Linked DNA regions of Euzebya rosea. The protein of the gene in region 1 interacts with the protein of each later gene in a pairwise test. Links are inferred from orthologs where the notes say so. Each region holds a gene or a part of one and is shown on either strand. Other genes may lie near its edges.

What was found.
Region 2: the proteins of rplK (region 1) and CUC05_RS13925 interact in binary tests that used the Escherichia coli proteins (3 or more experiments, as listed by UniProt). The link is inferred for Euzebya rosea from one-to-one orthologs.

The regions. Positions count from the first base shown.
Region 1 is NZ_PGDQ01000006.1:7,829-10,906, reverse strand. The notes cover bases 150-2,911. They hold rplK (50S ribosomal protein L11), read right to left. Parts: upstream 1,863-2,911; coding sequence 1,437-1,862; downstream 150-1,436. Other genes in these bases: secE (preprotein translocase subunit SecE), read right to left, coding at 2,837-2,911; nusG (transcription termination/antitermination protein NusG), read right to left, coding at 1,971-2,840; rplA (50S ribosomal protein L1), read right to left, coding at 618-1,358; CUC05_RS09155 (class I SAM-dependent methyltransferase), read right to left, coding at 150-595. Also shown: more of CUC05_RS09155, read right to left, coding at 1-149; more of secE, read right to left, coding at 2,912-3,061. UniProt on the Escherichia coli protein: Forms part of the ribosomal stalk which helps the ribosome interact with GTP-bound translation factors.
Region 2 is NZ_PGDQ01000009.1:156,709-160,006, forward strand. What follows is about bases 254-3,235. They hold CUC05_RS13925 (50S ribosomal protein L11 methyltransferase), read right to left. Parts: upstream 2,172-3,235; coding sequence 1,335-2,171; downstream 254-1,334. Other genes in these bases: CUC05_RS13920 (hypothetical protein), read left to right, coding at 254-1,034; CUC05_RS13930 (nitroreductase family protein), read right to left, coding at 2,162-2,743; CUC05_RS13935 (antibiotic biosynthesis monooxygenase family protein), read right to left, coding at 2,754-3,131; CUC05_RS13940 (pyridoxamine 5'-phosphate oxidase family protein), read left to right, coding at 3,192-3,235. In the rest of the region: CUC05_RS13915 (class I SAM-dependent RNA methyltransferase), read right to left, coding at 1-93; more of CUC05_RS13920, read left to right, coding at 189-253; more of CUC05_RS13940, read left to right, coding at 3,236-3,298. UniProt on the Escherichia coli protein: Methylates ribosomal protein L11.

The DNA.
Region 1 (3,078 bases):
CGAACCAGCGGTCGATGCGGCCGCTGGGCATCACGGCGACCGGGCCGAAGGGTTCCAGGAGGGCGCGGCTGGCCTCCAGGTCCGGGTGGCCGTAGCCGAGGTGCTCGTCGAGGATGGCGATCGTCGGCATGTCCGGGGCGAAGCGGTTGGCGACGTACTCCCGCAGCGCGGTGTCGGCGTCGGCCACACCGGGCGCCTCGAACGGGCACAGCACGAACGCCCACCTTGCGGCCACCCGTGCGGTCTCGCGCAGGAACGCGGCCCGCGACTCCGGACGGACGTGCTCGAGGGTGTCCATCGACACGACGACGTCGAAGGCGTCATCGGCGAACGGCAGCGCCGCGCCGTCGGCCAGCACCAGCCGGGGTGCCTGCTCGAACCACTCGCTCGGCTGGAACAGGTCGGTGGACGTCACGGTCGCGTCCGGCATGAAGGCCTGGAGCGATCCGGGGCCGCCGCCCAGGTCCAGGACGCGGGCATCCGGGCCGACGGTGGCCGAGATGACCTCCGCCGCCAGCCGGTACCGGGCGAAATGGTCGAACGGCCGCCTCAGCAGGGAATCCTGCTGGGCGGCCGTCAGACTGGTCCAGCTCATCGGCTGGGGTGTTCCTCTCGCGCTAGGCGGTGGCTGCAGCCTCGGAGGCCACGGCCCCGTCGGCTTCCCACTCGTCGCGGCTGCGGGGCTCGACGCGGATCGAGGGACCCTGCGAGGTGGACGCCGCGATGCTGCGGATGTAGCGACCCTTGGCCGACGCCGGACGAAGGCGCTGGAGCTCCTCGATGAGGGCGTTGTAGTTGGCCCACAGGTCCTTGGCGGCGAACGACGCCTTGCCGATCACGGCGTGCACGTTGCCCTGCCGGTCGACGCGGAAGTCGATCTTGCCGCCCTTGGCGTCGCCGACGGCCTTGGCGACGTCCATGGTCACCGTGCCGGTCTTGGGGTTCGGCATCAGGCCACGCGGGCCGAGCACCTTGCCGAAGCGACCGACCTTGCCCATCTGGTCCGGCGTCGCGATGACGACGTCGAAGTCCAGGTTGCCGGCCTCGATCATCTCCACGAGGGTGTCGGAACCGACGATGTCGGCACCGGCCTCGCTGGCCTCGGTGGCCTTGGGACCCTCGGCGAACACCGCGACGCGGTTGGTCTTGCCGGTGCCGGAGGGGAGGATGACCGAACCCCGGACCATCTGGTCGGCCTTCCGCGGGTCGACGCCCAGGCGGAGGGCGACCTCGACGGTCGGGTCGAAGGAGACGGTCGTGGTCTCCTTGATGAGGGTCATGGCCTCGGACGGGCTGTAGACCTTGTCACGGTCGATCTTGGCCGCTGCGGCCTCGTAACGCTTTCCACGCTTTGCCATTGGTGTGTCTCCTGAGTGGTGCAGGCGGACGGCACGCTGGCCGCCCTCCCACGTCGGAATCGGGGTCTTCGGTGCCTGCTAGTCGACGACGACGAGGCCCATCGAGCGGGCGGTGCCCTCGATGATCTTCGTGGCGGCGTCGATGTCGTTGGCGTTGAGGTCCGGCATCTTCATCTCGGCGATCTCGCGGACCTTGTCACGCTGGATCTGGCCGACCTTGTTGCGGTTCGGCTCGCCCGACCCCTTCTCGAGGTTGGCGGCCTTCAGCAGCAGCTTGGCCGCCGGCGGCGTCTTGGTGATGAAGGTGAAGGAGCGGTCCTCGAAGACCGTGATCTCCACCGGGATGACGTTCCCGGCCTGGGCCTGGGTCCTGTCGTTGTAGGCCTTGCAGAACTCCATGATGTTGACGCCGTGCTGGCCGAGCGCCGGGCCCACGGGGGGCGCCGGGGTGGCCTGGCCGGCCGGGATCTGGAGCTTGATGAGGCCCATGACCTTCTTTGCCATGATGTGTCTCCTTCGTGGTACGAGTGGGCGCTTCCGCACGTGGCGGAGGGATTCGCGCCCTCCCACGGATCGGGGGTCGGGGGCGTTGGCCCCTGGATCGGGGGGTTGCTACAGCTTGGCGACCTGGTCGAACGTCAGCTCGACGGGGGTCTCGCGACCGAAGATCGACACGAGGACCTTCAGCTTCTCCTGGTCGGCGTTGATCTCCGAGATCGTCCCGGTGAAGTCGGCGAAGGGGCCGGAGGTCACACGGATGTTCTCGTTGACGTCGAAGTCGACCGTCGTCTTCTTGGTCTTGGTGGTCTCCTCTTCCTCCTCCGGCTGGACGAGGATCTTCTCGACCTCGGCGCGGGAGAGGGGCACGGGGCGTGCACCGGGGGGACCGACGAACCCGGTCACGGCCGGCGTGTTGCGGACCACGTACCAGGACTCGTCGTCGAGGTCCATGCGCACCAGCACGTAGCCGGGGAAGACCTTCTTCTTGACCTGCTGCTTCTTGCCGCCCTTGATCTCGACCGCATCCTCCGTCGGGATGATGATGTCGTAGATCCGGTCGTCCATGTTCATGGACTGGATGCGGCTGTTGAGGTTCTCCTGGACCTTCTTCTCGTAGCCCGCGTAGGTGTGGACCACGTAGTAGTCGCCCGGAAGGCGCATCGGGTCGAAGCGCTTGGGCTTCACCTCGACGGGCTCCTCCTCCGCGGCCTCGTCGGCGTCGGAGGCGTCGGCCTCGGCGGACACGTCCTCGGTCTCGGCGTCCTCGGTGTCGGCGTCCTCGTCGGACTCGTCGTCGACACCAGCCGCGCTCAGCAGGTCGTCGAGGTCGTCGCCGTCCTCGTCGTCTGCGTCGGCATCGGCGTCAGCGGCGTCCTCTGCCTCGGGCTCGACCTCGGCAGCGTCCGCAGGCGCTGCCTGGGTGTCGGCAGCGTCGTCCTCGGTCGCCTGAGCCTGCAGGTCCTCGACGTCGTCCGCACTCATCCGAAGATCCAGAAGACGATCTGGCCGAACAGCTGGTCGAGGCCGAAGATGATGGCGCCGAGCACGAGGGTCACGGCCAGGACGATCAGGGAGTACTGGGCGACCTCCTGACGCGAGGGCCACGCCACGCGGCGGAGCTCCACGCGGACTTCCTTCATGAACTGGCCGGGACCGGTGCGCTTGGCGCGCTCGGGTCCGCCGGTGTTGGTTGTGTCGCTCATCGTGCGCCTGAGGGTCG
Region 2 (3,298 bases), on another replicon or contig:
CAGGCGGCCGACGGCCTCGCCGCCATGGGCCCAGCCGTCCAGGGACAGGGTGACGAGGTCGCCGGCGGCGGTGCGGGGCTGGTCGGTGCTCACGCTGTCGGAGGGTATGACGCGACGATGCCCGTGGCCGCGTGGCGCCGTCAGGGGACATGCCGGCGAGGACCAGCGGCTGGGTTACCGTGCTGGCGATGTCATCCCGGCCGACGGGCTCGACCGCCCTGTTCCTCGTGCTGGCCGCGGCGCTGCTGCTGGCCTCGTGTGCCCGTTCCAGCGCTCCCCACCTGGTGGCGTCGCTTCCGGAGTCCCTGCTGGACCGCGGTGCGGTGTGGCGGGCAGGCCCGGACGGCGTCGAGCAAGCCCTCGCGTTGACCGGACTGACGCCGGACGGCGTCGAGGGGTCGGTGACCACCGGCGCCCCGGCGGTGGTGCTGGTCGCCCACGACGACGTCGGCGGCGTGCCCGCTCAGCTCGAGGCGCGCGGGTACCGGACGGTGGAGCCGCCTGCGACGGGGTGGACCCTGCTGGAGCGCGGGGCCCTGGTCGAGGAGGCACAGGTCGGCGCCCCTGCTGTCGGTGTGGGGCCCGACCTGGTCGTCATCGGGGGGACCGACGAGGTCGTCGCTGTCGCGCGCCAGGGGGCGGACAGCCGCACGCCCGTCCCGGTGGAGCTGCTGGACGGGGCCGACATCGCGCTCGTCGGCACGCCGGCGGCGGTTGAGGGCCGGGGGCCGGTCCGCAGCGCGGCCGAGCTGCCCGAGTGGCAGGCGTTCGCCATCACTGCGACGTCCTCCGACGACGGGGCCGTCGCGCTGCGCGTGCCGGGCGCCACGCAGGACGATGCGGTTGCCCTCTCGGTGCGCGTCGCCACCGGGGTCCTCGACGGCGGCTTCGCCGTCTCGTCCCTGATGCGGCCGGGGGCGCCGATCAGCGAGGGGGACCTGGTGCTGCTGGACGTCGACTGGCTGGCCGACCCGGTTCCCACCGTTTCTGCTGGTCTCGACGGCGGGCTCGGTGCCATCCTGCGCCCCATGTGACCGTCGGGACCGCCGCTCGTCGGATCAGCCAAGAAATTTCGGGAATCGGGCAGGAGAGTCGGCGGCGATGTCGAAAGTCCATGTCAACAGATCATCCCGACACCGACTTGATGGGCGCGGCGGCTCATCGATGTTCGGTGCCGTGTTGGGCGCGGCGGCCCGACACGTCCTCAAGGCCCCGGGCTTCGGCCCGGGGCCTTGAGTCTTTCCCCGGGGCGGAGTCCTTCCCCGGGGCGGAGTCCTTCCACGGGCGGGAACGCGGTGGGGATGCGGCCGTCCGGGCAGGCCCGCGCGTGATCGTCAGCCGTCGGCGGGACGGTGCGCGACGAGGACGGACCACTCCCGACCGGGGGAGACCGATGGCTCCAGGCCGGCTCGGGCGAAGGTCGACCGGGCCTCGTCGCTGCGGTCGACGGCGACACCGGAGCACAGGAGCGTGCCGCCGGGCGCGACGAGGGCGACGAGGTCCTCGGCGATCGCCAGCAGCTTGTCGGTGATGATGTTGGCGATCACCAGGTCGGCGGTGCCGTCGACGACCTCGCAGGATCCCACCCGCAGGACGATGCGGTCGGCCGTGCCGTGGGCGGCCACGTTCTCCGTCGCCACCGTGATGGCCAGCTCGTCGACGTCGACGGCGATCACCTCGCGGGCACCGAGCGCGACGGCGGCCAGGGCGAGCACGCCGGTGCCGGTGCCGATGTCGGCCACCCGTCGACCGGTGAGCTCGACGTCCTGCATGGCGCGCAGGACCGCGGTGGTCGTCTCGTGGTGGCCGGTGCCGAACGCCATGCCGGGTTCGATGACGATGCGGTAGGGCGGCTCGTCCAGCTGCGGCCCCTCGGGGGCCAGCCATGGGGGGACGACGGTCAGGGCACCGACGGTGATCGGGTCCAGCCCCTCCTTCCACGACTCCGACCAGTCGGTCGTGGGCACTTCCTCCCAGCGCCCGTCCAGCGGCATGGGTGGCGTGGTCGCCGGATCGGGACGGGTGGCGAACCACGCGGTGGACACCCCGTCCTGCTCGGTCAGCCCGTCGCAGGTGATCCCCGCGATGTCGAGCGCGTCGCTCAGGGCGTCCAGGTCCGGACTGTCGACACGGTAGGCCCAGCTCGAGGGCGGCAGGCCGGTCAGGTCCATCGCTCCACCACCGTCTCCAGCTCCGCCGGCCGGCGCGGTGCCGGGTGGTTGTTGGCCGGGATGGTCCCCAGGTAGACCCACCCGATGATGCGGTCCTGTTCGCGCAGCGCCAGCGCCTCACGGACTTCCGGGGCATCGCCGAACCAGCCGGTGCGCCACATCGCCCCGAGCCCCATCGCGTGCGCGGCCAGGCACAGGTTCTGCACTGCGGCAGCGACGGCGGCTTCCTGCTCCCACGCGGGCACCGACTTGCCGTTCCACGCCTCCTCGGCGGCAAGGGGGGTCGACACCGCGGCGACGATCGTGGGCGCACGCAGCGGCTTGCAGGCCGTCTTGTCGAGCGCGCCCGGATCGGCGCCGGGTTCGCGCGCCGCGTGGGCTCGTGCGAACACCTCGCCGAGGCGTTCACGGGCATCGCCCTCGATGACCACGAAGCGCCATGGCTGCAGCTGACCGTGGTCCGGTGCGGCCACGGCTGCCTGCAGCAGCCGCTCGAGGGTGACCTCGTCGGGGCCGGGCGCGACCAGCCGGGGGACCGACCGGCGCGTGGCGATGGCGGTGAGGGCGTCCATCGCCATCCCGCTAGGCGTCCGGGGTGATGCCAGCGGCGTCCGCGGGCTGGGTGACGCCAGCGGCGTCCGCGGTTTGTATCGCCTCGAAGCTCCAGACCTCCGAGCCGCTCGCTGCGGGGCCACCCTCGCGCCCGTCCTGCGACGCCTGCGCGTGGCCCTTGCCGAACTGCATGCTGTTGACCCACGCGTCGAAGTGCTCCTTGGACTTCCAGCGCGTGTAGACCAAGTACTTGTCGGTGCCGCCGACCGGGCGGAGCAGCTCGAAGTGCTCGAAGCCGTCCATCTTCTCGACCTCGCCAGCACGCTTGGCGAAGCGGTCCTCGAGGGTCTCTCGCATGGGTTCGGGCACGGTCAGCACGTTGAAGGCAACGAACGGGTGGTCCGACATGAGGGGGTCTCCTCGCCGCGGGGGCGGTAGGGGTCAGGGTTCACCGGGCAGAGTAGGGCCGTGGACCAACGACTGCTCGACGACGCGAAGCGAATGACGCTGGCCTGGCACGGCCGTACCGGACCCGTGCTGGCCCCGATGGCCTTCTGGTGGGACGGTCGGCACCT